DNA from 2 places in the Pseudodesulfovibrio sediminis genome. Region 2 is predicted to be linked to the other one. Evidence: riboswitches for the same ligand, from Rfam matches in the RefSeq annotation. Region 2 holds a riboswitch; the other holds the start of a gene.
What was found. A riboswitch is a leader RNA that binds a small molecule or an ion and turns the genes downstream of it on or off. The one in region 2 is predicted to bind cobalamin.
Positions count from the first base shown of each region.

Region 1: it holds a riboswitch for cobalamin, as region 2 does, so the genes downstream of both, SRBAKS_RS17300 (sirohydrochlorin cobaltochelatase) here and metE (5-methyltetrahydropteroyltriglutamate--homocysteine S-methyltransferase) in region 2, are expected to answer to the same signal.

Region 1 covers NZ_AP024485.1:3,664,394-3,679,809, reverse strand. Annotated here, with positions in the region: gene SRBAKS_RS17330 (hybrid sensor histidine kinase/response regulator) at 1-203, opposite strand, end outside; gene SRBAKS_RS17325 (L-threonylcarbamoyladenylate synthase) at 275-880, opposite strand; gene SRBAKS_RS17320 (TrmH family RNA methyltransferase) at 890-1,480, opposite strand; gene SRBAKS_RS17315 (response regulator) at 1,665-2,060, shown strand; gene SRBAKS_RS17310 (Hpt domain-containing protein) at 2,074-2,799, shown strand; gene SRBAKS_RS17305 (chemotaxis protein CheA) at 2,809-4,479, shown strand; cobalamin riboswitch at 4,490-4,666, shown strand; gene SRBAKS_RS17300 (sirohydrochlorin cobaltochelatase) at 4,830-5,813, shown strand; gene SRBAKS_RS17295 (FecCD family ABC transporter permease) at 5,820-6,839, shown strand; gene SRBAKS_RS17290 (ABC transporter ATP-binding protein) at 6,832-7,614, shown strand; gene SRBAKS_RS17285 (ABC transporter substrate-binding protein) at 7,614-8,519, shown strand; gene cobI (precorrin-2 C(20)-methyltransferase) at 8,572-9,285, shown strand; gene SRBAKS_RS17275 (sirohydrochlorin cobaltochelatase) at 9,285-10,085, shown strand; gene SRBAKS_RS17270 (PilZ domain-containing protein) at 10,082-10,468, opposite strand; gene SRBAKS_RS17265 (ASKHA domain-containing protein) at 10,584-12,131, shown strand; gene SRBAKS_RS17260 (small ribosomal subunit Rsm22 family protein) at 12,121-13,251, shown strand; gene lipB (lipoyl(octanoyl) transferase LipB) at 13,251-13,916, shown strand; gene lipA (lipoyl synthase) at 13,840-14,709, shown strand; gene recJ (single-stranded-DNA-specific exonuclease RecJ) at 14,706-15,416, opposite strand, start outside.
Region 2 covers NZ_AP024485.1:3,270,930-3,286,345, reverse strand. Annotated here, with positions in the region: gene SRBAKS_RS15500 (transporter substrate-binding domain-containing protein) at 1-1,196, shown strand, start outside; gene SRBAKS_RS15495 (molybdopterin-containing oxidoreductase family protein) at 1,284-3,230, opposite strand; gene SRBAKS_RS15490 (sigma-54-dependent transcriptional regulator) at 3,285-4,727, opposite strand; gene SRBAKS_RS15485 (PocR ligand-binding domain-containing protein) at 4,717-6,645, opposite strand; gene SRBAKS_RS15480 (DUF7973 family transport facilitator) at 7,071-8,021, shown strand; gene SRBAKS_RS15475 (GlcG/HbpS family heme-binding protein) at 8,033-8,431, shown strand; gene SRBAKS_RS15470 (glycyl radical protein) at 8,476-10,866, shown strand; gene SRBAKS_RS15465 (glycyl-radical enzyme activating protein) at 10,942-11,904, shown strand; cobalamin riboswitch at 12,085-12,261, shown strand; gene metE (5-methyltetrahydropteroyltriglutamate--homocysteine S-methyltransferase) at 12,392-14,662, shown strand; gene SRBAKS_RS15455 (methylenetetrahydrofolate reductase) at 14,737-15,416, shown strand, end outside.

The DNA of each region.
Region 1 (15,416 bases), 390 kb from region 2:
GAGGAGTCGGGCAGTGTCAGCCCGAGAATGGCCAGAAAGACCGTGTCAGCGCGGGCGTCAAGATATTCCAACGCAGCTGCCTGAGTCTGGCAAATGTGCGTGTCAAAACCAAGCTCTTGACTAATCCGCCGTTCGAGCTCGGCGCAGATGTAACGGCTGCCTTCGACAATGAGAATGGTTGACCTGGAGTCATCTTCTTTCATTATCACTGGTTCTTTTTCTCTCATGAATTGAAACGTACCCCAGGATAAAGACTAAATACAGCCCCTTATATTTATTTCACAGAGACAGTAAAACCCTTTTCACACAACTTGGTGACTGTGACCGCCCCCTGACGAAGGACCTCGACCTGACTGGAACCTATCAGGCGGACAACGGTCGAAGGCTTGTCGCCTTTGGGCCACGGCGGATCAAGATAGATGGCCCCCACCTTATCGATCAACTCGGGGTCAAGATCTTCCGGCAGGGCCACCGGCGGCTTGCCGGAAAAATTGGCAGAAGTGGACACGAGGGGCTTCTTCAACCGCCTGGACAGTTCTGCAGCAAACGGATGCCCGCTCCACCTGACAGAGGTATACCCATCCTCATCGGAGAGCAGGGAGGGCAACTCAGGAGCCGCTTTGACCAGAATGGAGAGAGGACCGGGCCAAAAGTTCTTGGCCAGATTGAGTAGAGACGATGAAATTTCGTTGGAGACCAGATTGAGCATTTCCATGCTGCCTATGATCAGAGGCAGCGGTTTGCTCCCGGCTCTCCCCTTGATATCCGCCACCAGGGCACAGGCCTTTTCTTTGGTTGCATCACACCCGAGACCATACAATGTTTCCGTTGGATAAATTATCAGTTCTCCAGCCTCAAGGGTCTTGAGCAAATTGTGCATTTCAATCTCCTATCGTGTGTACCATTCAGCTTTGAGTTGTTCGAGTTCTTCTGCCGAGAATGAGGGTGTATCATACATACCAGCCTGAGCACGCTGTGAGGAAGCCTGGGAAAGTATGATCGCTGCAGCCACAGACACATTAAAGGACTGCACCATACCATACATCGGAATATATATCTCGTCTGAAATGAGTTCAGCCAATTCAGGGGAAGTCCCCCTGTGTTCATTACTCAAAATAATCGCTGTCGGGCGAGTGAAATCAAAATCCATGACCGGACGGGCCGTTTCGGAAAAACCGGTCCTGAGAACCTGCATCCCCTGATCGCGCAATCCCGCGACCATGGTTGAGGCATCCAAATGCCGGGTGCGATTGATCCACTTTTTGGCCGATGCGGAGCTCTTCTTTCCAAGGTCCGGCCATTGAGACGTGGTGTAATACAAATGCACCCCAGCCACGCCAAAAGCGTCACAACTGCGCAAAACAGCCGAGACATTATGGGGATCCCATATATTATCTATTACCAAAGTCAGATCCTTCTGACGTTTGGCCAGAACCGCATCGATACGCGCTTTGCGTTTGTCAGTGATTTCACGTGTCATGACGGGTTGGTACCGATTATGAAGTAGATTGGCAAGTGATCTGTTTTGATTTATCAAGAGACCTGCAAAGCACAGCTTCCATCTTAACCTGTGATAAATTTTATCATCATATTGACTTTTTTTTATTTTTAGTAAGAAAGTATTATGTAATAATTAAATAAAGTGATCGCCAACGAGGAAAGCAATGCGTGCACTCATAGTTGAAGACGAATTTTTAAGTCGCAAAGTGTTGCGCTCATTTCTCATGACCCTCTTTGATGTCGACATAGTGGTCAATGGTCGGGAGGCCGTGGAGGCCTTCAAACTCAGCCATGTCGAAAACAGGCCTTATGAATTGATCCTCATGGATATCATGATGCCGGAGGTTGATGGAATTGAGGCGTTACAAAAGATTCGAACGCTTGAGGAAGAAAACAACTATACGCCCAAGGCAAAAGTCATCATGACGACCGCCCTGGATGACCCGCAGACAGTCATCAAAACATTTTATGACGGCGGGGCATCAGCATATCTGGTAAAACCAGTCGCCAAGGACAAACTGTACAACGAACTGGAAAAGCTCGGACTTTTGAGCAAATAAACAAGGATCAGAAATGAGCGAAGACCCGATGGTTGAGGAGTTCTTCTCCGAGGTCAACGACAAATACTACCCTCAGGTGATGGAGGGGCTTGAAATGCTTGAGGGCGATGACCTCGGTGAAGGCATCGAAATTCTTGCTCGCCCGTTGCACACCATCAAAGGCGTGACCGGCTTCATGCCGGGCTTTGAGGAAGCTTCGCATTTTACTCACAAGATTGAGGATTTTCTGAAAAAGGTGCAGGCTGGCGAAGTTGAGGTCAACTCGCACAACATCACTCTGCTCCAGCGCGGCATCAACATGATTTTTCAGGTCCTTGAACAATTGCGAGAGGGCAACCTGGATGAAGAGGAGCAGGAAGAAGTCCTTGCCCTTATCACCGAAGCTTCCTCCAGCGGACAGGTTGAAGAGAAGGCGCTCGGTGCCGGTGTGGATGTGGAAACGCGCGATGGCGTGACCATAATCAGGGTCAAGGATCCCCGCGTTCATCTGGACGGGCATTTCAAACCGATCATCTCGGCAATTCTGTTCATCGAACCGGGCGACTCCATTTTGCTTGACCTGGCGCAAGTCCTGACATTCGGGTCCGGTGCGTGGGGCGCAGTCGCAAGCATGGGCACCACGTTCAAGATCGCAGCCTGCAACCTTTCACCGGACGCCAAGCAGACTTTATATGCGTGGAGATTTGACAAAACAATCTCCATCTACACTGATGAAGAGACCTATTTTACTGCTCAATAAGGGGACGACATGCAAGACAGCATTATTCAGTGCATCGAGGACATAGAAAAACAAATCCTCGACGTGGAAACTACCGGCAACGGAGCCGGAGAAGCCGTCGATGCACTCGGGTTGTCGAGCATTAGACTCTCGTCCGTTGGCGTCGTTGCCATTCTGGACATGCTCAAAGACGGTATCACCCCGCCCAGCCAGGAAATCATTACCGCCATGCTCGGCATCTGCGAAGCGCACAAGAAATTTTTCTTCGCTCTGGGCGGCGTGCTCGATGAAGGAGCTGAAGCCCTCGCCAAAATCGAGACAAAGTCCACTGCCGCCCCTAAAATTGAAGAGTCGGAAGAGGAAGCCGCAAAAGCCTTTGAAGAGCCGCCCACAGCCGAGGCTGAAGCAGAGGTTGAAGAGACAAGCGAACCGGAAAAGCAAAAAGAAGAAAAGCCCAAGCCAAAAGCAGATGCCAAGACTGGGACTTCTGCCATCGCCTCCATTCGTGTGGCAACCGACTCTCTGGATCGAGTCATTGAACTGGTGGGCAAGCTCATGGTCACCTACGCTGTCATTGCGCAGGGTGGTGCAACAAACATGAGTCAGGTCGCCTCATCACTGCGCGAACTAGACAACGTGATCAGTAAACTCCAGAAGGAAGTCAATTCCATTCGACTGGTGCCGCTGAAACAAATTTTCATGCCCATGCACAGGTTGGTGAAAAGCCTCAGCCAGAAGATCAACAAAAAACTCGACTTCCAGGTCAAGGGAGACGATCTGGCTCTGGACAAGACCATAGTGGAATCTCTCAACGAGCCGCTGGTTCACCTCCTCAGAAATGCTGTCGACCACGGCCTTGAAGACCCAGAAGGTCGCAAGGCAGCCGGCAAGAACGCGACAGGTGTGGTTACGCTGTCCGCATGGCGCAAGGGAGACACAGCCTATATCCAGGTCAAGGACGACGGCAAAGGCCTCGACCCTGTCAGGATTCTCGCCAAAGCCGAGGAAAAAGGACTGACCGAAGAAGGAAAGGAATACGACGATCCCAAGGAAATACTCCAGTTCGTGCTCCAAAGCGGCTTCTCCACTGCCGAAACAATCACGGACGTTTCCGGTCGAGGCGTGGGCATGGATGCTGTTGTCAACGCCATCAAGGTCACACTGGATGGTGATGTCTCCATCGAAAGCGAACTGGGACACGGGGCGGCCTTTACCATATCCATCCCCCTGGACCGCTCGGCCAACGAAGGCATTGTGGACGCTCTGGTCTGCAAGGTGGGTGGTGATACGTTCATCGTTCCCAGCCGGGATGTCGTGGAAATATATATGCCCCGCCTCAACGATGTCGTGGAATTGCCGGACGGCCGCGAAACCGTGGATGTGCGTGGTGAAATTCACTCCCTGCTCAGATTGGCCGACCTTCTCGACTTGACGCCGGAGATCGACAACATCGAAATGACACAGGCAATTGTCGTGCGCGTCGGCGACTACAAAGGGGCGATCCTGGTGGATGAAGTCCTCAAGCAACAGCAGGTCGTCATCACCGGATTCACCGTTCCGGTAGAACAGATTTTCCATATTCCCATCCTCGGCTACGGCATGATGGGTGAATCCGACGCGCTGGTCATCGACACCGAAGAAATGATCAAACACTTCCAGGCACGCATTGAACGAGACGCCCGAGAATCCTTGACAACATAAGCCTGACAAGCATAGTTACGAGTTTCTTGGTGCCCCGTGGGCTTAATAGGGAATCCCGTGCAAATCGGGAGCGGACCCGCCGCCGTGACGTTTCGTTGAACCGCTTTCATAGCGCCACTGGATATATTCCGGGAAGGCGAAAGCAGGAGAAACCAGCCGGAAGACCTGCCTAGACTCACTGACATGACTCTGCATCTCCATGCAGTCAGTGCGATTGTCCAGGTTTTGCCTCGGTGGTACGAGGGCTTACCACTCACAGGCATTGAAGGGAAAAAACGGTTCCCCTTCCTCGTATTATTCAGAGGGAGGGGTTTTTCATTTCCTACTTGCCCACTCCTCAAGGAGAAATCATGAGCTTCAACAGACTCCCTGCAGTCCTGCTCGCCTGCGCTCTTGTTCTTTTGCTGATGACCCCGGCTCTCGCCGGTCATGGCACGGATGGTCCCACCAAAAAGGCCATTGTTCTGGCTGCCTTTGGCACCAGCTACCCCAGCGCGCTGGAGTCCATCCTGAACATTCAGAAAAAAGTGCAGACCGCCAACCCAGACATTCCCGTCAAGCTGGCCTTCACTTCCAGCATCATCCGCGACATCTGGCATGAACGGCAGGGCGACCCGGCCTGGCAAAAGGAACATCCCGGGATCCCCAAAACCATCATGTACGTAAAAAGCCCTCTGGCAACCGTCACTGAGCTGAGCGATATGGGCTTCAAGGACATCTCCGTACAATCCCTGCATGTGTATTCCGGCGAAGAATTCTCCGATCTCAAGGAGATGCTCATCGGTCTGCGCTCCATCCGCACCGTCAAAAGCAAAAACGCCCCCTTTGAACGCCTGAGACTGGGCCGCCCCGCGCTGGGCATTTCCGGCACTGTCTATCCGTACACCGAAGACCTCAAGATCGCCGCCAAAGCACTCAAACAGGATGTCGACAAAGCCAAGAAAATGAATGCAGCGCTCGTGTATATGGGGCATGGCAACGACTTCTACTCCACCGGAGCGTATGCCGAATTCCAGCGTGAAATGCAGCGCACCTACGAGTATCCCATTTTCATTGCCTGCGTCGAAGGATTCCCGGATTTCAATTACATGCTCACAGCGCTGAAGGACGCAGGCAAGACCGCGATCCTGCTCAAGCCCTTCATGATCGTGGCAGGCGATCACGCCACCAACGATATGGCCGGCCCCGAAGACGACTCCTGGTTGCAGTTGTTGAAAAAGGAGAAATTCACGGTCACGACCGATTTGCAAGGCCTCGGCATGATGGATGCCTGGGCTGACATCTATGTGCGCCACCTCAAAGACGCCATGGGCCAGACGCATCTGCTGCCTTAACGAATAATGACCGCCGTCTCCCGTACATCCATCCTCCTGCTTCTGGCCTCTGGGCTGGCAGGTCTGGTGATCCTCGCCACCAGCATGGGGTTCATCTCCATCGCGCCCGGTGAGATCATCACCATATTTTTGGATGGATTGCGCGGGGCGGCGGATTCCGTCGATCCCCTCAAGGCAAGCATCGTCTTCGAAGTACGGCTCCCCCGGATCATGACGTCCCTCTTCGTGGGCTTCGGCCTAGCCGTGGCAGGCGTGGTCTTTCAAGGCTTGCTCCTCAACCCGCTGGCTGACCCTTTCACTTTGGGGGTGTCGTCCGGCGCCGCGCTGGGAGCGGCCGTGAGCCTGCTTCTGGGGCTTTCCTTTCTCGGACCGTCCACGCTGGTCCTCATGGCGTTTCTGGGCGCAACCGCCACGCTGTTCGCGGTCCTTGCCATGTCCGGGCGTGACGGGGAGCTCTCTCCTGCCAACCTCATTCTGGCCGGAGTCATAGTCTCGGCCATCCTGTCCGCCGGTATCAGCTTCATCAAATATCTGGCCGACGAACGGGTTTCAGCCATCGTCTTCTGGCTCATGGGGAGCTTTGCCGCCCGCTCCTGGCTGGATGCCATGCTCACAGGCGGAATCACGCTTGTCGGCTTCACACTCTGTCTTTTTTACGGACGCGACCTGAATATCATGAGCCTTGGCTCCCGGTCTGCAAAAAGCCTGGGGGTAGACACAGGGCGGGTTCGCCTCCTGCTCCTGATCACGGCTTCCCTGATCAGTGCGGTCTGCGTCTCGGTATCCGGCGTCATCGGGTTCGTGGGCCTGATCATCCCCCATCTCATGCGCATGATCCTTGGCCCGGACAATCGCTGGCTGCTCCCGGCATCTGGCCTGGGTGGCGCCATTCTCCTGCTGGCCGCAGACACATGCACCCGCGCCATCCTGCCGCATGAGGTGCCCATCGGCGTCCTCACGGCCCTGATCGGCGGCCCCATCTTCTGCTGGATTTTCACTCGCACACGAAGGATGCGCCGTGGCTAACGCAACCTTCAAATTACACGGGGTCCATTTCGGCTACGCCGACACCCCTGTCCTGAGCAACCTCGACCTCACCTTTGAACCGGGGATGGTACATGGCGTGGTCGGCCCCAACGGGTCAGGAAAATCCACCCTGCTTGCTTTGCTCTCAGGCCACCTCAGACCCGGCACAGGGACCATACACCTCAATGATATCCCCCTGACCGCTCTTTCCCCGGCCACACTGTCAAGGCTGTGCGCGCTGGTGCCTCAGGAGCTGGATTTCAATTTTCCCTTCACAGTCCATGAGACAGTGCTCATGGGACGCCACCCCCATATCCCCAGATTGGCACGCCCCACAGACGCTGATTATGCCATGGTCACTGCGAGCATTGACAAGATGGACCTCGACAAGCTGCATGACCGTGTGCTAGCCGACCTCTCCGGCGGCGAAAAACAGCGCGCAGTCGTAGCCAGAGGACTGGCTCAGGAGACACCTGCCCTGCTGTTGGACGAACCCACCTCCTCCATGGATATTCGTCACGCACTGACGACCATGACAGAGCTGAAACGTCTGGCCCACACAAAGAATCGGACCATCATAGCGGTCTTGCACGATCTCAATCTGGCGGCTCGTTTCTGTGACCGCATCGTCATGCTGCACAAGGGCCGCGTCCACGCTCAAGGAGACGTCACCGAGACGCTCAATCAAGACTCCATTGAAACCGTCTTCAGAGTCCGCGCTGCACTGCACGAGACAAAAGCCGGACTACAGATCGTCTATGTAAAGGAAGTATAGTGACCCGTTTTTTTCTCTCGCTCTGTTTTGCCCTGCTGTTCTGTACAACGGCCTTTGGCCAGACCGTCACGGACAGTACCGGCAAAACCATTACATTCAACACGCCCTTCAAGCGCATCATCTCGCTGTATGCGGCCCATACCGAAAACCTGTTCAAACTCGGGCTGGAGCGTGAGATCATCGCTGTCTCCAAAGGCGAAGACTACCCTGCAAACGCCCTTGAAAAACCGACCTTGAATGCCCGCGACGGCGTAGAAAAGCTGCTGGCCGCAAAGCCTGACCTGGTGCTTATCCGCCCCATGTTGTCACGGGGATATCCCGGCCTCTGGGCTGCCCTCAAAAAACACGGTATAACGGTTCTCTCTTTCCAGCCAAACTCCATCCCGGAAATGTATGCATACTGGCGCTCCCTGGGCAGACTGACCGGTCGGGAAGTACAGGCTGAAGCCATGGTGGAAGAATTCAAAAGCCGTATCATGCAGGCCGAAGCCCGACTGGAAACCGTGCCCATGGAAGACCGCCCCAACGTATTTTTCGAGTCTGTACATCGCAATATTTCAACGTTCTCCCCCGGTTCCATGCCCTTGTTCGTGCTGGAAATGGCCGGTGGCATCAACGTGGCCACTGACGCACGCCCGAAGCGCGGGACCAATATCGCCAGCTACGGGCTGGAACGTCTCCTGAACAAGGGGAAAGACATTGACGTGTATCTAGCGCAATATGGTGCCATGAATCAGGTTTCCGTCAAACAGATCAGGACCTTTCCGGCTGCCTCTCGCATCAAGGCCACATTGAGCGGCAACATATTTCTGGTGGATGAACATCTCGTATCACGCCCGACCATGCGCCTCCTGCTCGGCATAGAAACCGTGCATCGACTGCTGCATCTGGAAGCCGGGAATTAACTGGGCACAACAACGGGACACTGTTCCGCATTCATAGTTCAAAGGACACACAGTGACACAAAAAGGTATTCTCTACGGCATAGGCGTCGGCCCCGGCGACCCGGAGCTTCTCACTCTCAAGGCGGTCCGCGCATTGAGCGAAGTTGACGTCATCTTCGCCGCAGCCTCCACCAAGAACGACTACTCGACCGCCTATGGCATCGCCAAACCGCATCTCAAGGAAGACGTGCGCGTGATCCAGCTCAGTTTCCCCATGACAAAAGACGAAACCGAATTGGAAACGGCATGGAAACACAATGCCACCATTGTTGCCGAAGTGCTTAACAAGGGACAGAATGCCGCCTTCCTCACCCTGGGCGACCCTCTGACCTATTCCACCTATGGCTATCTGCAACGGACCCTGCTCAAGACAGATCCGTCCACCCGACTTCAGGCGATTCCCGGCATCACCTCCTTTCATGCCGCAGCCGCGAAAATCGGCCTGGTCCTGACCGAATCCAAGGAGTCGCTACTCATCACGTCCGGCGTCACTGACCCGGAAAAGCTGGAAGAGCAGCTCAAAGTGGCTGACAATGCGGTCATCATGAAAGCGTACAAGAATTTTGAAGAAATACGAGAGACCCTGACCCGACTCCGCCTCAATGATAAAACCGTGCTGGTCTCGCGCTTGGGCATGGACAACGAATCCATTCTCATGGATATTAAGGACGCACCATCCAAGCCGCACTATTTCTCGCTGGCTCTGGTGAAAAAGAATACCCAATAATGAAAACAGCCATTGTTCTCGCCGCATTCGGCTCTCGCCACAAGGACGCCAAGGCCTCCCTGGATCACATTACCGCCCGAGTACGTGCGGCCCATCCGGATCTGCCCGTGCTGGTTGCCTATACGTCAAAGACTATTCGCGGCCATATGAAAAAAGCCGGCCAGAGCGTTGACTCCGTGCCAGACGCGCTGGAAAAGCTCCTGGCCGACGGTGTCACCCATGTGGCGATCCAATCGCTGCACCTCATCCCCGGCATCGAATTTCATGAGCTGCTTGCGCTGGCAAACGAACTGATGCTCAAAAAAGACGGCTTCAACCGGGTGGAAGTGGGATTCCCCCTGGTGGCAGGCGAAGCTGATCTGGAAAACGTGGCCGACCTGATCCTGTCCATTGCCGAGGAAGGCAAGGGAGAGAACGACGCGGTCCTCTTCATGGGACATGGCACCCGACACGACGGCAGCATATACTATGAAGCCCTGCACCGGGCGTTTCAAGAACGCGACCCCAACGTGCATATGGGCGTCATGGAACATCAGAAAGAGGCGGGAATCGATGTCGTCATTGACCGCTTCAAGGCGGACAACGTCAAAAAGGCGTACCTTCTGCCCTTCCTGTTCGGCACGGGCTGGCATGTCGCCCGCGACATGATCGGCGATGGCGAAACAAGCTGGAAGACCCAACTTGAAGCCGCCGGAATCGAATGTGAAGCGGTGCTGAAAGGGGCTGGAGAATACGACAGACTGGTCGATGTCTGGCTCAAGCATCTGGATGATGCCCTGACGCGGATCAATCGCTGCTAGAAATCCATGCGAAATCGGTCTTTGTTCCGCTCATCGACCTGCCGTTTCTGCTCCGACAACACCAACGCATGGACCGCGTCGGTCTGACGTGGATCAAGATCGACAAACACCAGTCCGGTGAATGACGCAGTCGCCCGAATCACCCGAACCTGCAGACCGGAAATAAGCTGCTTGCCTTTATGGAACAGACTTATTTCAAAGATTCTGCCTTCCCGCATACCGGCGGCCCCATTCAACCCCACTCCGGTAGGGCTGAGATCGACAGCAGAATAGACGGATGGACGCCCGACCACCTTGACGTGCAGACCATCTATCTTGGCGCGATAGGCCTTGCGGTTGCCTGCATTGGATTTCACGGAAAATGAAAAGGAATTGTTGCCCATATATGTACCTGCCCAACACGGCAACTAGCAGGACTCGGCATCATTGCCAAGGGCGGGAAACGACATTTACATGGCACAGGCCATAAGCTAGTCTCTGCGCACAACGGAGAATTCAATGAGCATACTTATACATACCCATGACGGCGGCCGGTTTGCCCTGGAAACCAAATCCGGTGACACGCTGGCCCGAACCATTTTCATGTCCCGGCTGTGGCACGGCGTACCGCTGTGTTCCGGCCTCGGCAAATGCGGATTGTGCCGCGTGCGCTTCCTCTCGGACGCCCCGGAAGCCAATGCCGACGAGCGCAAGAAACTCGGTCAGGAAAAGGTGGACGAAGGCTGGAGGCTCGCCTGCCTGCACCCGTCTGAACCGTGCGAAATCGAACTGCCCGAGCCCATGCGCTCGCAACGGGCCATACGCACTCTGGCTGAAAAAGCCGGCGACTTCGCCCTGGCCGTGGACCTCGGCACCACCTCCATTCACTGGACCGCACTGGTCGACGGCACCCCTGTGGCCTCAGGACAGGAGCTGAACCCCCAGACCGGACTCGGCTCCGAGATCATGTCCCGCCTGGCCGTTGCCGCCACAGCCGAGGGACGGTTTGTCCTGCGCGCACTCATCACTGACCGCATCACGGAGCTGGCCTTGCTGGCGACCCGCAACCTCGGCGGTCAGTGCACATCTCTGGTGGTTTCAGGCAACCCGGCAATGACCTATATCCTGCTTGGCAAGAAGCCGGACGACCTCGCTGCTGCGCCCTACACCCTGACCTATGAGGGGGGCGATGAACGGAGAATAGGAGCAGGGTTGCCGCCAGCCTACATTCCGCCCCTGCTCGCTCCTTTTGTAGGAGCCGATCTGTCTGCCGGGCTGACTGCCATTGAGTACGGAGACACCCCGGACTATCCATTTTTGCTGGCCGACCTCGGCACCAACGGCGAGTTCGTTCTGGCCCTGTCCCCGGACAAACGCATCTGCGCCAGCGTTCCCATGGGACCGGCTCTGGAAGGCGTGGGACTCTCCTTTGGACGGACAGCCGGACCGGGAGCCATCACCGGTTTCACCCTGACGCCCAAAGGATTGGAGGCGACCTATTTCGAAGGCCCGAGAGACGGCACACCGGGCATGACCGGTACGGGCTATCTTTCACTCACCGCCATCCTGCTCAAGCACGGCATCCTGACCGACACCGGACAATTCGGCGAAGGCAACACTCCGCTGGCAGCCAAGCTGGCGGCCAAGGTGACCACAGAGGGAGACGAACCCGCCTTTGTCATCAGCGACGACCTCTGTCTCCCGGCCTCGGATGTAGAAGAAATTCTCAAAGTCAAAGCCGCCTTCAACCTGGCCATGTCCACCCTGCTGAAAGAAGCGGATCTGACACCGGGCAAGCTGGCGGCCATCCACATTGCAGGTGCACTGGGCGAGCATGTCAGCCTGAACGATCTCGAAACCATCGGCTTCCTGCCGCCCGGCGGCAAGGCACGGACGATAAAGGCTGGCAACACTTCCCTCAAGGGAAGCGAAATACTGACAGTGGACCCCGAAAGTCGGGTGTTCGCAGAAGGGCTGGCCGACACCCTGACCCGGTTGGAACTCACCGGAGACACATCATTTGGCGATGAATTTATAAAAAGGATGCGGTTTGGCTATGTCGATTAATGGACTCTTTCCCAACCTTACGGAAGACAATGCGGCGGAATTGGCCCGATTCGGCACACTGCTGAAACGGACGTGGCCGCTCAAGGGCAAACACCGTGATCAACTCAAATATGACATCCGTGACATGTCGCGCAGCCTAACCAATGAACGGACCAAGCGGCGCAAGGAGTACATGACAGATGACAGGTTTCTGTCGCCCTATCTGTATTACTTCCTTCCATGGAATCTCTACCGTATGTCCCGCCTCTTCTCCGGGTTGGAGCTGGATATCCCGGATGGTGCCGAAATAGCAGACCTCGGTTCCGGTCCCCTGACCGCCATTATCGCCCTGTGGATGTCGCGCCCTCACCTGCGCGACCGCAAGCTCAATTTCACCTGCCTGGATCTCTCGCCCAAATCCATGCAGGCCGGATTGAAACTCTTCACGGCCATGGCTGGCAAGGACTCCCCCTGGCGCATCAAGACCGTCAAGGCGGGGTTCACCGACCATCTGCGCAAGAAAGCCGATCTGCTCATGGTATGCAACGCTTTCAACGAGCTGGACTGGTCGGGTCGGACCACACGCCCTCAGGCTGACAAGCTGACCGCGCACCTGTCCAATTGCATAAAGGACACGGGCCGTATTCTCCTTATCGAGACCGGCGTACGCCTGACCGGACGCATCATCTCCGAAATGCGCTCCAGCTTTCTGAGCAGAGGGATCAAGCCCATCGCACCCTGCCCGCACGCCGAGGAATGTCCCATGCCTGCCATGATGCCGGGAACGCCCTGGTGTCACTTCAACTTCTCGGTCAAGGATGTCCCTGACTGGCTGCAATCCCTGTCCAACGAGGCACAGCTTGAGAAGGACAACGTGACCCTCAGCTTCCTGTATCTCTCACAAAAAGGCACGGCCAGCTGGGGAGCAGTGCGCGCCATCTCCGAGCCGTTCAAACTGCACGGCAACAAGGGACAATACGCATGCTCCGACAAAGGACTGACGCTCATTGATATTCCGCCCAAGTCTCGCGCCCTCTTTCCGGGAGAAATCTTTGCCCCCACCTGGCCGGACAATCCCAAGATCGACCTCAAATCCAAGGCGGTCATGCTTCCTTACAAACCAAAAGCTTCCAAAGGCTGATGCGGATCATCGATCTCGGGCTGATGGAATACGAAGAAGCCGAAGCCCTGCAACTCAAGACCCTTGAAACGGTCACTGCCGGAGACGAAGAAAACACCGTCTTTCTGCTGGAGCATCCCAAGGTCATTACCCTCGGCCGTCAGGGCGGCGCCGAGAACCTGCTCATGGACGAATCCCTGCTCGCCGCCCAGGGGATTCAGGTTGCCCAGACCACGCGGGGCGGCAACATCACCTGCCACTTTCCGGGCCAACTGGTGGCCTATCCCATCTGGCGGGTAGAAAAACGACCGGGCGGCATGAAGCAGTTCTTCTGCGACATGGAGGAAGCGGTCATCCGCACCTGCGCTCATTTCGGGGTTGCCGCCATCCGTCGTCAGGGGCACCCCGGTGTATGGGTGGACGAGACCAAAAAAATATGCTCAATGGGCATCGGCGTACGCCGCTGGGTCACCTATCACGGGTTGGCTCTCAATGTCGGCCGCGACGTCAGCCTGTTCAACGCCATCACACTCTGTGGCATCCAGGGGGCGGTTCCCACCTCCCTTTCTACGGAAGCCGGATATGACATAACCATGAAGGACGCCAAATATGTCTTCAGCAACGAATTCAGAAAAGCCTTTACGCATCCCCCAATGGTTGCGGGTCAAGCTCCCGGAAAGCCGTAATTTTTCCAGCACGGCAGACCTGATAGACGACCTCAACCTGAATACGGTCTGCCAATCGGCCAAATGCCCCAACAAATGGGAGTGCTTCTCCAAGAACGTGGCGACCTTCCTGATCATGGGCAATGTGTGCACGCGCAACTGCGCATTCTGCAACATCATCTCCGGCGATCTTGAGCAACTGGACCCGACCGAACCGGCCCGCGTGGCCGAAGCAGCCAGACGTCTTGCGCTCAAACATGTGGTTATCACGTCTGTCACCCGCGATGACCTGCCCGATGGCGGGGCCGCGCATTTTGCCGCCACCATCCGTGCGGTAAAGGAAGTCCTGTCGAACTGCACGGTGGAAGTGCTCACTCCCGACTTTCAGGGGGATGAAGCCGCCCTCACCACCGTACTCAACGCCCGCCCGGATGTGATCAACCACAACCTTGAGACCGTCCCGTCCCTCTACGACACCATTCGCCCACAAGCGAACTACCAGCAGTCTCTGGACTTTCTGTCCAACGCCAAACGCATCGCGCCGGATATCCCCACCAAGTCCGGCATCATGGTCGGACTCGGCGAAACCGATGAACAGATCATGCGCGTCCTAGACGACCTGGCGTCCATTGCCTGCGATATCGTGACCATCGGCCAGTACATGCAGCCCAGCCGTCAACACCCGCTGGTCAAGCGATATGTGGAACCGGAAAAATTCGAAGAATATGCGAAAGAAGGAAAGCAGCGCGGCATCAGACACATGTTCAGCGCGCCGCTGGTCCGATCAAGCTACAACGCAGCCGACTTTGTTTAAAAAATCCAATCCTTGATCAGAAGATCGATGGTGGGTATGCCGCGAAAACGATCGATCTTTGGCGAAAAGGCGAAGCGCATTTTTCTGTCGCGCACCTGATGCGTCAGGGTGCTGGCCATACGCCATGCCTTGCCTGGCAATCTGGTACCGGTCTCTTCGTCCTTGAGGACCACTTTCACGTGTTCGCGTTCGCGGCCAAACGTGCGGTGCTCGGCGACGGTCACTTTTTTGGTGGCAAAGAGCGGCTCCGGGTTCCCCATGCCAAAGGGTTGCAGCAGTTCCAGCTCTTTGAGCAACGTGTGATTGATGTTGGAGAAACCCAGCTCGTGATCAAGCTTGAGGGTCGGTGTAAGCGGTTCAGGTCCAAGCGTATCAACCACATGGTTATTGAACTGTTCACGCAGGGCCGTGAGATTCTCCGGCTTGAGCGACAAGCCTGCCGCCTGCTTATGTCCGCCGAATCCTTCGAGCACACCGCTGACAGCCTGCAAGCCCTCGTACAGGTTGTACTCCGACACACTGCGCCCAGAACCTTTCAGCAGCCCTTCGCCCGTCTCCGAGGTGCACAGGATAAGCGTGGGCCGATAGTATTTCTCCACCACACGAGAAGCGACAATACCGATGATACCGGGATGCCAGTCCTCTCCGTGAAGCACAAATCCGGCCATGTGTTTCATGGACTCGGCCTGGGCAAATGCCTGCTCGGC
Region 2 (15,416 bases):
CCGGCAGTTATGCCATCGAGCAGCAAGGGCTGACCACGCTCAAAGTGGCTTCTTCCACGGAATACACGATGGCGCTGGCCATGGCTGTGCGCAAGGACTATCCGGAACTTGTCGACATACTGAACAAAGCGCTGGCAGTAGTCACGGAAGAGCAGGCTGCCGAATTCAAAGGCAAATGGCTCACGCTCAAGTTCGAACACGGGCTGGACATGGCGACTGTCTTCATGTGGGTCTTGCCCATATCGGGCGGCGTCCTCCTCATCATCGGCCTGATCGTCCTGTGGAATCGTAAACTCGGCAGTGAAATTGCCGAAAGAAAAAAGGCGCAGGCCCACCTGGCAGAGACCCTGAATTCCCTTGACGAGAAGAACACGATGCTGGAGGGACTTTCCTCCAAACTCGCCAAATACCTGTCTCCGCAGGTATATGATTCCATTTTCTCAGGCAGTCGGGATGTATCGCTCTCCACGGAACGCAAAAAGCTGACTGTGTTCTTCTCGGACATCAAGGATTTCACGAAAACCACTGACGATATGCAACCGGAAGATCTGACCGCGCTGCTCAACTATTACTTCACGGAGATGTCCGCCATCGCGCTGGAATACGGAGCCACCATTGACAAGTTCATCGGCGACGCCATGCTCATGTTCTTCGGCGATCCCGAGACCAAAGGGGTCAAGGAAGATGCCGAGCTCTGTGTCCGCATGGCCTTTGCCATGCAGAAACGCATGGCGGAGTTGAGCGGTGAATGGAAGTCAATGGGGTATGACAAGCCCTTCAAAATGCGCATCGGCATCAACACGGGCTACTGCAACGTGGGCAACTTCGGGTCTGAATCCCGCATGGATTACACGATCATCGGCGGCGAAGTGAATCTGGCCGCCCGCCTTGAGGGCCAGGCTGATCCCGGCGGCATACTCATGTCTTCGGAGACGTACGCACTCGTCCACGACATCGTGAATGTCGAAGAACGCGAGCCGCTGTCCGTCAAAGGCATCCGCAGAAGCATCCGGCCATATGCCGTGCTTTCACTCTGTGACGACGCGTCCACCTGTACTGAACGCAAGCGCATCATCCACCATCAGGAAAAGGGCTTTGAATTGTCCATTGACCTTGAACGGCTCACCCCGCAGGAACGGACAGCGATCTCCGCCCAGCTCACTCAGATAGCCGGGCGATTGAAAACAGAGGAGTAAGCCGGAAACAACACCCGGCCTGTCGAGGTCATCATAAGAATGTACGATTGTTGCTGTACGTACGGAGAGGGGCGTGATCGCTGAAGATCACGCACACGGTTCGACCGTGACCAGCGTCTCGTAGAACGGCGTCCCCTGCCCGATCTTGCTGGACACATCCCTGGTCAACTGATTGAGGCCATGCCCTGCCTTGATCCACCCGCCCCGTTCAGCAAGGGCGACATCGCGACGCAGACCTGTATCGACCTTGAGCATGGCTCTGACCTGTCCCACCGGGCTGGAAACCAGAACCGGCTCCCCGTCGCGCACCCCTCTGACTTCGGCTTCCTGTGCGTTGAGCTGAATGACAGGCAACGGTTCATGCTCTGCCATGGTCCGCTCGGAACAGATATACCCATGCGGCGCTACGGTCAGTAGTCTATAGGGATATCGCTCATCAGTGGACGCGCCTTCCAGGGGGTTGAATTCCGTCATGAACTGGAACTTGCCTGTCTCGGTGGGAAACACTTTGTCGGCGTAAGGAACCATGGGCGCATCCAATCTGAACGCCCCCTCCTTCAACATCTCCAGAGTGCCGCCCTGCTCCCATATGGGAGCACAGATATCCTGCAACCACTCATCCACCGTACGCCGATACTGATCGGCAAAGGGAAAGCGTGCAGCCAACTCATGAAACATATGAAATTCCGACTTGCATTCGCCCACCGGTTCGATGGCTTTGTTCACCGGGCCAACATAATTATGCCCATAACTCGCCATAATGTCGTCGTCTTCCAAGAAAGTAGTGGCCGGAAGAAAGACATCCGCAGACTCCGCTGTGTCGTCCATGAAATGCCCTGAATACACGACGAACTCGGCCTTCCCAAACGCTTCTGCCACCGTGTTCGAGTTGGGAGCCATGCATACGGGGTTTCCCGCAGTCACATAAATCATGCGAATTTCCGGGTCCACCGCGTTGAGGATTTCCTCTCCCACGCGAGGGATAAGCAGCGTCCTGCGCGGTGGATTAAGATCATCGCCCCAGTACTGCTGATCATAAGGGCCATATTCCTCAAACCCCTGGCTGACACCTCCACCGGGTATGCCGATAATGCCACTGATGGCACCCAGTGCGTCAATGGCCCGGATCATGTGATGAGCGTATTCGTATCTATGCAGCCCCCAGCCCAGGAGAATGGAAGTAGGCTTCTGGTCCATGAGCATGTCGGCCAGAGTTTCGGCGTCCGTGGACGGCACACCGGCAAGGTCACATAACTCCTCCACGGAGTAACGATCCAGAATATCCTTATAATCTCGGAAACCAACGGCATGCTTTTCAAGGAATTCCCGGTCTTGCGCACCGGCAGCGAGCACCAGCTTTGCGACCGCCATGGCAAGATACCCATCGCCACCCGGTCGAGGGGAAATATGATGATCCGCCAGGGCCACGGATTTGCTCCGGGCCGGATCGACAACCACGATTGTGCCGCCTCGCTCCCTGATGCCCTTGATGAGGGGTACCAGACTAATGTTGGTCGAAACCGGATTCCGGGCCCAGAGAATCATGGAATTGCTGTTCACATGATCCAGCGGATCGTGGGAAACGCGCTCGCCAAAATCAAGATTCTGGGCCCCCTGCCCGGCCCCCCCGCACAAAGAGCCACGCATGGTGGTGACCCCGCCGAACAGATTGAAAAAATATTTATTAAGTAACTTGAGGGCAGTGCGCTCACCATAGCCCTGATAATACAGTATGGACTCGTTGCCCGACTCGGCGCTGAAGGTCTGCATGCGTTCGGCGATAAGATTAAGCACTGCATCCCACGATGCACGCGTCCATTGTCCATCCTTGCGGATCATGGGGTGCGTGATACGCTCCGGGCTGTAGACCCGCTTGATATATTTGGAAGCCTTGTGGCAGGCCACGCCTTGTGTCAACGGGTGGTTCGGGTCACCCAGGAGCTTGACCAGACGACCGTCCCTGACCGTGGCCACAAGACCACAGGAGTTGGGACAATCTCTGGTGCAGCTGGTGATGATTTTCCGTGTACTCATAATGCTTCACGCTCTACCGAGCCTGTGCCGCAGCAGAAAGGAGCGCCCGTACCATTACGAGTTCTTGTCTGATGCGGACTGAAGATACTTGTTAATGGCCTGCCTGGAAACCCCCAACAGCTGGGCGGCCATGGACTGGTTGTTGGCTGTCCGTTTAAGGGCTTCCTGAATGAGCATGGTGCGGGCGTCTTTCAGAGAGGGAAGCTGCGCCCCAAAGGTGAGCGTCTCGCTCGGCGGCACATCCCTGCCGACTCCCACACGTATCTGCGCATCGAAGTGCAAGAGTTTCTCAAATGTCTCCGGGGTCAACCGCCCCCCTGTGGCCATCCTGGCCGCATCGTGAATGAACAGCCGCAGCTCCCGAATATTGCCGGGAAAATCATACCCGTGGAGCAGGCGCACTATGCCCGGGATATCGGTTTTGAGCGGTTTGTCGAATTCAACCGCCGCCTCCTGCGCAAAATATCTGATCAATAACGGCAGGTCGGCAAGCCGCTCCCGCAGGGGTGGGAGCGTCAGCATATGGCCACGGAGTCGATAAAAGAGATCACGACGAAACTTCCCCTGCTCCTGCAAGGCATTCAGGTCGCGGTGGGTGGCGGCCACCACACGGGCGGTACACTTGCGCGAGATATCCGAACCAAGCGGGGTGTATTCGTTCTCCTGAAGCAGCCGGAGGAGTTTTTTCTGGGATTCAAGGCTGAGGTCACCGATTTCATCGAGAAACAGCGTGCCGTCACTGGCGGTTTCAACAAGTCCGGCACGGGCGTGAGTTGCCCCGGTGTAGGCGCCTTTCTTGTGGCCGAAAAGTGTGTCAGCGACCATATTGTCGTCCAACCCGGCCATATTCACGGCCACGAATTCCCCGGACCGTTCACTGGCCCTGTGGATGGCCCGGGCAATGACTTCCTTGCCCACGCCGCTCTCCCCGGTCACGAGCACGGACCGAGAGGACTCGGCAATGGCCTCCACATATTGAAAGATGGTGCGCATGGTCTTGTCAGTCGTGATGATCTCCTCAAAGTACTCTGGGTGAAGCAGATCATCGCTGAACAACCGTTCACGCAGGCTGGAGTTCTCCTGACGAAGCTCGAAAATTTCGATGGCGTGCTTGATACCGGCAATGAGCGTGTTTCTCGATTCGGTCTTGACGATGAAATCGAACGCGCCCATGCGGATGCACTTGACCGCGGTCTTCACCTGGTCCAGCCCCGATATGACGAGCAGAGGCAGCTCTGGATATTCCGACAGGATCTTCGGTATAAGCTCCTCGCCGCTGATATGGGGCATCATCAGATCCACGGCCACAGCACAAAAGGATTCCCGCTCCAGGGTTTCGAGCACCAGCCGGCTGTCGGACAGGGTCACGACATTGTTCACACCCGAAGCCCGCAACGCGCTCTGGAAACTCCTCAGCCAGGACTCCTCGTCATCGACCAACAGGACCGGATACCGTGGGGATGTCCGCTTTGGTTCAGCACCGTTCTCACCGGGCATTGGAGCCTCCTATGGAGGAACCTGACGGACGATTCCTCGTAGTATATGCATCTTTGTCACTTATCTGGTCCGACGCGGGCAGCCGGAGTTCGGCGGTCGTGCCCTGCCCCGGTTTCGAGGTAAACATCAACGCCCCGCCATGCTCCTCGACAATGGCCGAAGAAACGGAAAGCCCGAGACCGGTACCGCCGTCTTCCCGCTTGGTGGTGAAAAACGGGTCCATGATCTTTGTCATCAGCTCCTCCGGAATCCCCGCGCCCTCATCCCGGACCCGGATAACAACCTCGTCCTTGCCCACATCATAGGCGGTATGCAGCGTGATCGCCTGCTCCCGACCGGTCAGGGCCTCGCAGGCATTGACCAGAAGATTGATCAACACCTGTGAGATCTTTTGCGGATTGGCGGTCACGGCCGGCAACTCCGGCGCCAGCATATCCTGAAACCGGCTGGTGCTTTTTACCACCAGACTGCCCACCAGCTCCAGAGAGCCGCGCACAACCTCGTTGATGTCGATATCCCACCGGAACTCATCAGGCGAGTTCCGCGAAAAGTCCTTGAGACTCCCCACAATGCCTCGAATGCGGGATGCGCCTTCATGCATTCGGGAGAGCAGCTCCGGGATGGTCTCCCGCAGTTCGGTATACTCCAGCCCTCCGGCAATGAAATCGCCGTTCTCTCTGTAATATTCTTCCAGAATCGGCGTGATGTCCTCCCACACGTCAAGGACAAGCGGCAGATTGAGTGTCATGAAACTATTGGGATTATTGATCTCATGTGCCATGCCCGCCACCAGAATGCCAAGGGAAACCATCTTGTCAGCCTGAATGAGCTGTTGCTGCTTTTCCTTGGCTTCACGCTGCGACTGAATCCGCTTGGTGATGTCGCGCACGACCAGCACCTGCACCTGCCCTCCCTTGAAAAAAGTATCCCGTTCACGCAGTTCGCAAATGCGGGTCTCGCCATCGGGCCGAACCAGCTCGGCCACACGGACATCCTGCACGCCCTCATCCTTGTTGAGACCGGCAAGCGAAGGCATCAGGGCGTTCATGCTGTGCCCGATAAGGGTTTCCTGCTCCAGCCCGACAAGCTCACACCCCGCCTTATTGACATCAAGGATAACCCCGCCCTTGTGAACAAAGATGCCCTCGAACGTTGCCTTGGAAAACTGACGGAACCGGGTTTCGCTCTCCCTGAGTGCGGTTTCTGCCTGACGACGCATCTCGATGGCCCGGGCCTGGAGATAGTTCTGCTGGGCCAGTGTGGAAATCTGGTTGGCGATAAGGCAGAGCGCCTTGCACACATTCATGAACTGTTCACGCGGCATACTGGGCACCTCGGCCAGGGCCTCGGCATACAGCGCTTCATCGACATCTATCTCTCGGGCATAGTCACGCAGGGTTTCGATGTCGTCGTCCTCGATGCGGACCTGCCCAACAACCCAGTTGGCCACATGCCGTTCCCCCACATAGATGCTCGTCCCGCCGTCCCACAGGCCGCTGCTCAGACAGGGACGCATGAGCGGAGTGAGCGGATTGTCGGACCCGAACGAGGCGTCGGAACGAATGCAGTTGGCCAACCCCTTGGGCGACCGCCGGACCACGTCTCTGCACAATCGACAGAACCCGCTGGGCCGCGTGATGGGACGCCCTTTCACATCCGTGATGATCGAGGCCACATTGGTGGCCGCGGCAAAGGCGTCCTGAATGGACTGCAAGGCGTCGACATTGAAGACATCCTTGAAATCCAATGCGTTGTCGTCGTTCTTGTACAGCTCTGGCCAATGGGTATCGGAAAGGGAACAGGTGTGACGCACGCACAGCTTGTTGTTCGATTCAAGCTCGCGCACCCGTTCGCGCAGCGCCTCCACTTCCCGTTGCAGGACTGGCTGATGTGATGGGTCTGTATCGGTGTTGTGCATCATCGCTCCAGTAATAGGTATTTGAACCCATTAATACAAATATCATTCCATCTGGATATTGTTTCTGCAAGAAAAAACAAACTCATTAATACCAAACAGTTAACAAATCATATTGCACGACGTATTCTCACTGGAAATCACCATGTCAACCCGGTTGACAACCAAAGTTGACATCTTCAACATATTGGTTTCATTGAATTTTCAAATTACGAACAATACCCGCTTCAATTCCACGTCAACCAAAGTTGCCACCGCACGCCCCGTGTAACGGCTCGATTGCCGACAAAATCTGGCAATCGCCCAAAATCACAGACTTTCATCTCTTTGGAACGCTCCTTGCGATTATGGGGAACGCACTCAGCGGGGCCGCTGACACGAAAGTCGTGCCAATGACCTGGGGGAGTAATTTTTTATGAGGAGAAAGTATGGATCCTTTTAGCCTGGACACACTCCTGATTTGCTTTGGCGGCGGCATTGTCGGCGCAGCAATGGGTGGTCTGTTTTCATTTGTCATCTGTGGACTCCTGGTACTCTCCGGGTGTCTGGTCGTCCTGATGGGCGGCTCTGAATTTCTGTTGATGCAGGTGGGCCTCGGTCCCATCTTCGGCCCGCATGTGGGCGGGTTTGCAGCCGGAGTGGCTGCCTCCACCTATGCAGCGGGAGTCCGCAAGAATCACCCGGGCGGCGCGGCCAAGGATATCCTGTCCGCCCTCATGAACACATCCTGGGACGTCCTGCTGGTGGGCGGTGTCTTTGCCCTGTTCGGCCATCTGCTGGTTCAGCTGTTTGCCATGATCCCGGTCATCAACCAGACCGACGTGCTGGCACTGAGCGTTGTCACCACCGCGATCATTGCCCGCGTCCTGTTCCTGCGGGAAATGCCCTGGGGCAATGCCGAGTCCATCAAAAAGAACGGCTTCCTTACCAACGACGCCTCTCTTGCCTGGATTCCCTGGGGACAATCCCTGCCCAAGATGGTCGTCTTCGGCCTCGGCGCCGGTCTGCTGTCCGCCTCCATGGCCGCTGCGGCCCACACCGCGATGGCCCCCCTGCTTGAAAAAGGCGTTGTCTCAGCCACAGGCGCTTTCGTGGTTCCCCTGATTCTTGGTTGGGGCATGGCCGCAGTCAGTCTCATTGCCCTGCAACTCGGCAATGACACCATTCAACAGGTCCCGGTCTGGCACGCACAGGCTATCCTGGCAGCCATGGCATATCTGCTCTTCGGCTCCATCGCGCTGGCCGCTGTCGTCGCAGTTGTGGCCACCCTGCTTCAGGATCTCATGGCCAAGATTTTCTGGTCCCACGGATCCAATCACATTGACCCTCCGGCCTGCACCATTGCCTTTGGCACCCTTGTCCTCAACTTCCTCAAATAGAGAAGAACACCATGCCCATCACTCTTAAAGACGCAAAACGCATGATTGAAGCCGCCAAGGTCAAAGCCGATGAACTCGGCGTCCCCATGGTCATCGCCGTGGTTGACGGCGGCGGTAACCTCATGGCTCAGGAGCGCCAGGATGACGCGCTCATCGTCAGCATCGAGCTGTCCCGCGACAAGGCGTATTCCGCTGTGGCCGTCAAGGCCGACACCGCGACCATCGGCGATCTCGCCCAGCCGGGAGCACCGCTCTTCGGTTTAGGGCGGGCAAACGGTGGCCGGATCATCACCTTTGGCGGCGGCCTGCCCATCGCCGAAGACGGCACGATCATCGGCGGCATCGGGGTCAGCGGCGGCAGCGTGGAAGAAGACGTCGCCTGCGCCACCGCAGGACTCAACGCCCTGTAATACAAGATCAACGATCAAACACAACAACCATTTCGGAGGAACTCATGACCAACAATCCCGTAATACTGCCCGGCCTACACGACGCCACCGAGCGTACCGAAAAGATTCTGGACCGTTTCGTGAACACCGCCCCCGGCATCTGCCCGGAACGCGCCGAATTGATCACTAAATCCTACAAAGAGACCGAGGCGCTGCCCATGGTCATTCGCCGTGCCAAGGCTCTGGAAAAGATCTTGAACGGCATGTCCATCTTCATCGCTGACGGCGAACTCGTTGTCGGCAACCAGGCCAGCAATCCCCGCAGCGCCCCCATCTTCCCGGAATTTTCCTGCCAGTGGGTGGAAGAAGAGCTGGACCGTCTGGAGCTGCGCACGGCCGACAAATTCATGATCACCGAAGACACCAAAGACAAACTGCGTTCGGCCTTCACCTACTGGGACGGCAAGACCACCAACGAATACGCCGCCGCGCTCATGCCTCCCGAGGCTCTGGAAGCACACAACGACGTCGTCTACACCGTGGGCAACTACTTCTATAATGGTGTCGGTCACATCTCCGTCGATTACGCCGAAGTCATCGGCAAGGGCCTGAACTCCGTCATCGCACGCGCCGAAGCAGAGCTGGCCAAGCTCGACTACGCAGATGCCACCCAATTGAAGAAACGCCACTTCCTGGACGCCACCATCATCGCCAACAAGGCTGTCATAGCCTTTGCCGCACGCTTTGCCGACAGGGCCGAATCCATGGCCGCCGACTGCACCGACGCACTGCGCAAGGACGAGCTGCTGGAGATCGCCCGTATCTGCCGCAAGGTTCCGGCCCAACCCGCCGAATCCTTCCATGAGGCAGTGCAGGCGTTCTGGTTCACCCATCTGGTCATCCAGCTTGAGTCCAACGGCCACTCCATCTCTCCCATGCGCTTCGACCAATACATGGCCCCCTATTACGAGATGAGCAAGGCAACCATGCTGCCCGAGAAATCTCAGGAACTGCTGGACCTGCTGTGGATCAAATTCGCCGAGCTGAACAAGGTCCGCGACGAGAACTCCACCATGGCCTTTGCCGGATACCCCATGTTCATGAACCTCATCGTGGGCGGCCAGAATCGCGACGGTTCCGATGCCACCAACGACCTCTCCTTCATGTGCCTGCAGGCAACCGCCAACACCAAACTCTACGCCCCGTCCCTGTCCATCCGCATCCACGACGGCACCCCTGATTCCCTGTACCGCAAGGCTGCCGAGATCAGCCGTCAGGGCATGGGCTACCCCGCTTACTACAACGACCGCGCCATCATCCCGGCCCTCGTTGACCGAGGCCTGACCACCGAAGACGCTCGCGACTACGGCATCATCGGCTGCGTCGAGCCTCAGGTGGGCGGCAAGACCGAAGGCTGGCACGACGCGGCCTTCTTCAACATGGGCAAAATCATCGAGCTGACCCTGAACAATGGTGTGGACACCCGCACCGGCAAACAGATCGGTCCCAGGTCCGGCGGCCTCGACACCTTCAAGAACTTCGATGAGATGCTCGCAGCCTACACCGAGCAGACCGCGCACTTCGTCAAGCTGATGGCCTCTGCCGACAACGCCGTGGACATGGCCCACGCCGAACGCTGCCCACTGCCGTTCCTGTCCTCGCTGGTCGATGACTGCATCGCCAAAGGCAAATCCGTGCAGGAAGGTGGCGCCCATTACAACTTTACCGGCCCTCAGGGCGTCGGTGTTGCCAACGCCGGAGACTCCCTGGCTGCGGTCAAGAAGCTCGTCTTTGATGACAAGGCGCTCACCATTGAGGAACTGAAGAACGCCCTCGCCACCGACTTCGAAGAGAATGAATCCCTGCGCCAGATGCTGATCAACCGCGCGCCCAAATACGGCAATGACGACGCCTTTGCCGATGACATCGCCCGTGAAGCCGCACTGATTTACTGCCGTGAAGTCAACAAGTACACCAACCCGCGCGGCGGCAAGTTCCAGCCCGGCCTGTACCCGGCATCCGCCAACGTCCCCCTGGGGTCCATCGTGTCCGCCACACCTGACGGACGCAAGGCCTGGAGTCCCCTGGCTGACGGCGTGTCCCCCATCTCCGGTTTCGACGACAGCGGCCCCACCGCCGCAGTGAACTCGGTTGCCAAGCTGGACCACCATATCGCGTCCAACGGCACCCTGCTCAACCAGAAGTTCCACCCCACCGCCATTGCCGGCGATCAGGGACTGGAAAATCTCAAGTCCGTTACCGAGACCTACTTCAAGAACGGCGGCACCCATGTACAGTACAATGTCATCAGCCGCGAAACCCTTGAAGACGCGCAGAACAATCCTGACGAGTACAAAGGACTGGTAGTCCGCGTAGCCGGTTACAGCGCCTTCTTCACCGCGCTGGACAAGACCCTGCAGGACGACATCATCGCCCGTACAGAACAGACCTTCTAACACACATACCCTTGCCTAAACCCCATAATCAGCCGGAGGAGGGTCCCTTCTCCCTCCTCCGGCCAAGGTCATATAATGAATTGGAAACAGCGACAGCATTCATTCAATCTCTCTGACAGGGACCGCGACGAAACCGTCGGCCTTGTCTTCGACATACAACGGTTCGCCGTCCACGACGGTGGCGGCATCCGCACCCTGGTCTTTCTCAAGGGCTGCCCCCTGAGCTGCAAATGGTGCCAGAATCCGGAATCCATGAACCCGAAGCCGGAACTCATGCGCATCCCGCATTCCTGCATTGCGTGCGTGAAATGCATGGCCAACTGCCCGGAAAACGTCATCAAATTCGGTGATACAGGTGAGGTGGTTCTGGACAGGAACAACTGCACCATGTGCGGCGAATGCGTGAACATCTGCTACGCCGGTTCCATGACCATCGTCGGTCGGTATCTGACCGTGGACGAAGTGATGACCGAAGTGGACCGGGACCAGAAGTTCTATTCCGTTTCGGGTGGCGGCGTGACATTCTCCGGTGGAGAGCCGACCATGCAGGGCGAGTTCCTGCTGGAATGTCTGAAAGCGTCCAAGGAACGTGGGCTGCACACGGCCATCGAGACCTGTGGTCAGGCACCATGGAAGACCTATGAGTCGCTGCTGGATCATCTCGATCTCGTACTCTGCGATATCAAGCACATGGATTCCGACCGCCACAAAGAGCTGACCGGTCTCCCCAACGAAACCATTCTGAACAACATCTCCCGGTTGAGCCAGGCAGGCATCCCTCTCAAGGTGCGCCTGCCCCTGATTCCCGGCTCTAATGACGACGCGGCCAACCTTGAGGCAACCGCCCGGTTCGTGGCGACTCTGCCAACGGCCCACGGCTTGGACATCCTCCCCTACCACCGCCTTGGCGAGCCGAAATGGCACCAACTCGGCAAGGAGTACACCATGTCAGGAGTCTCCCCGCACGACCGTGAAGCAGTACTGGAGTGTGCCGAAATAGTGGAACAGTTTGTCGACCAGATTTCCATCGGCGGCTAGATAGAGGCAGACAGTAGACATCAACAAGATCTTGAAAACGAATCAAGACATCTGACATAAATGAAGAAACCGACCTGCTGATTTAATCAACAGGTCTGTTTCTTCATTGCGAAGCGCACTACATTCACCACAAGTCTCCATCTTCAAAAAACGATTGCAAAACCCCGCTTGCCATTTTTTTCAAATCATTATATCAATACATCCAGATATAGGAATTTGGCAAGAAACGGAAAGCGGTGAAAAACCGCTGCGGACGCGCCGCTGTAACCGGTGAAACCCGTTGATGACCACCGTAATCGGGAAGGGATTCAACACCATGGGGCCGGAAGCCAGAAGACGTCTTGCCAAAGAGCACACTGCCTCGCGACCATGGTGACAGTGCAGATAAATGGTATGCATACAGGGCCGTTACCCCGGCATATCGCTGCTTGTGCCTGCGTTGAGAGGAAAGCGCTCTTCGTCTTTCACCCATAACTATGGAGTAGACATGAACGCGCACGTATTGGGTTTTCCCAGAATGGGGGCCAACCGTGAATTGAAGTGGGCACTTGAACAGTTCTGGCGCGGTGAAATCACCGAGACAGAGCTCGTGACAACAGCCGCAGCCCTGAAGAAACAACAGTGGGAAATACAGGCCAAGGCAGGAATGGACCTGCTGCCGGTTGGCGATTTCTCACTCTACGATCACATTCTCGACACGCTTGTCATGCTTGGCGCAGTGCCTGATCGGTTTGAACGGACCGACGCCCAGGTGCCCCTGGAGACATACTTTCATCTGGCCCGAGGCGATGCCGAGAAAGGCATCCCGGCCATGGAGATGACCAAGTGGTTTGATTCCAATTACCACTTTATCGTCCCGGAACTGACCCCGGACACGCCTTTCAAAAAAAACACCTCCGCCCTGCTGGACGATGCGCTGGCAGTCAAAGCACTCGGTTATTCCCCCAAGCCAGTCATCGTCGGACCGGTCACCTTCCTCATGCTCGCCAAGGAATTCGGCGGATGCAACAGGTGGGACCATCTTGAGCGCATGACTGAAATCTATGGCGAAATCATCGCTGAAATCGCTCCGCACAGCGCCTGGATTCAGATCGACGAACCGATCTTGTGCACAGACCTGCCCGAAGAAGCGAAGCAGGCATTTCAGTACGCCTACCCCAAGCTCAAAGCCGCTGCCAACAGCGCGCGGTTGCTCCTGACCACGTACTTCGGCGATCTGGGCGACAACCTTGAACTTGCCACGTCCCTGCCGGTGGACGGTCTCCATGTAGACCTGGTGCGCGGACAGGCCCAGCTCAGTGAAGTCGTCGGTGCCCTGCCGTCAAACTTCACCCTGTCCCTCGGACTGGTGGACGGAAGGAATGTCTGGAAGACCGACCTGGCCGCGGCCTTCACGCAACTGAATATCACCCGCCAGCAGGTCAAGAGAAACCGGATCATGGTCGCCTCCAGTTGTTCACTCCTCCACGCTCCGGTGGACCTCGCTTCCGAAACGCAGCTCGCCCCCGAGTTGAAGCAGTGGATGGCCTTTGCCGTGCAGAAATGCGATGAAATCGCCGCCCTGAAACAGGCCGCCCTCACCGGAAAGGCGCCTGCACTGTTCCACGAAAATACTGACGCACTGCTCGCCCGAGCCACTCACGCCGATGTCGTGGACCAGACAACCCGAAGCAGAGTCAAAAGCATCACGCCGAAAATGTACGACCGGACTTCTCCGTTTGAAGAACGCGCCCGACAGCAGCGGAAACGGCTCAACCTGCCGCTTTTTCCCACCACGACCATCGGCTCGTTTCCTCAGACCGCAGAGATTCGGCAGGCCCGACTCCAGTTCAAGAAAGGCCAGATATCCGAAGCGGAATACATCGAAAAGATGCAGGGTCACATCGCCGACGTGGTTGATCGCCAGGAAGCGCTGGGGTTGGATGTCCTTGTCCATGGAGAACCCGAACGCAACGACATGGTCGAATACTTCGGCCAGCAGCTCAACGGCTTCTGCTTCACCTCGAACGGCTGGGTACAAAGCTACGGCAGCCGCTGCGTCAAGCCGCCCATTATTTATGGCGATGTCTCACGACCGGAAAAGATGACCGTGGACTGGGCGCTGTATGCCCAGAGCCTGACAGACAAACCCATGAAAGGCATGCTGACCGGACCGGTCACCATCCTGTGCTGGAGTTTTGTCCGCAACGATATCCCGCGAGACGCAGTCTGCCGTCAGATCGCCCTGGCCATCCGCGACGAGGTCGTTGATCTTGAAGAGGCCGGAATTTCCATCATTCAGATCGACGAGGCGGCGCTGCGTGAAGGCATGCCCATCCGCAAGGACCAGCAGGAGGCATACCTGCGCTGGGCCGTTGACTGCTTTCGCCTGACAGCGGGAGGCGTCAAGGATATCACGCAGATTCACTCCCATATGTGCTACAGCGAGTTCAACGTCATCATGCAGTCCATCGCCGAAATGGACGCGGACGTCATCAGCATCGAAGCGAGCCGCAGCGGCATGGAGCTGCTCGACGCCTTCAACACCTACCAATATCCTGCGGAGATAGGCCCGGGAGTCTATGACATCCACAGCCCAAGGGTGCCCGGCAAAGACGAGATTGTCTCGCTCCTGCACAAGGCGGTCAAGGTCATCCCGGCCCAGCGCCTCTGGGTCAATCCCGATTGCGGACTGAAGACCCGTGCCTGGCCCGAGACCATGGCCTCATTGGAGAATATGGTCCAAGCGGCGGCCACACTGCGCAAGGGACACGCATAACCACTCGACACGTTCAGAGTAAACCAAACGGGCGGGCAGCCTGGCTGCCTGCCCTGGCCACATGAGGATACACCATGAAAATCTCCGATCTCATCCCCCGCTCCGACCGCTTCCTGTCCCTTGAATTTTTCCCGCCCAAGGGGCAGGAGGGCTGGCCGCAATTTTTCGACCAGGTCAATCAGTTGGCCGGTCTCGACCCGTTGTTTGTTTCCATCACCTATGGTGCCGGAGGCAAACTTCAGGACAACACCCTTGAAATCGCTTCGGCGGTCAATGAACGCTTCGGACTCACGACCATGTCGCACCTGACCTGCGTGGGAGCCGAGAGAGACAGCATTGCCCGCTATCTCGATCATCTGCTGGATGCCGGGATCAACAACGTCCTTGCCTTGCGCGGCGACCTGCCCACCGATTATCCGGGAGACGCCTGGAAGGACTTTGCCTATGCCTCGGATCTGGTGGAGTTCGTCAGGGAGGGCTGGCCCGAAATCTGCGCAGGGACAGCGTGCTACCCTGACGCACACCCGGAGTCCGGCTCCATCGAGGACGACCTCAAGTGGACCTGTCACAAATTCGAAGCCGGTTCAGACTTTGCCATCACCCAGTTGTTCTTTGACGTCCGCCGATATCAGGACATCGTGACCCGCCTGCGCAACAGGGGTATCACCAAGCCCATCGTGCCGGGCGTTCTTCCGGTCCTCAGCCTGCAATCGCTCAACCGCATCCTCGCTCTTTGCGGGGCCAATATCCCACT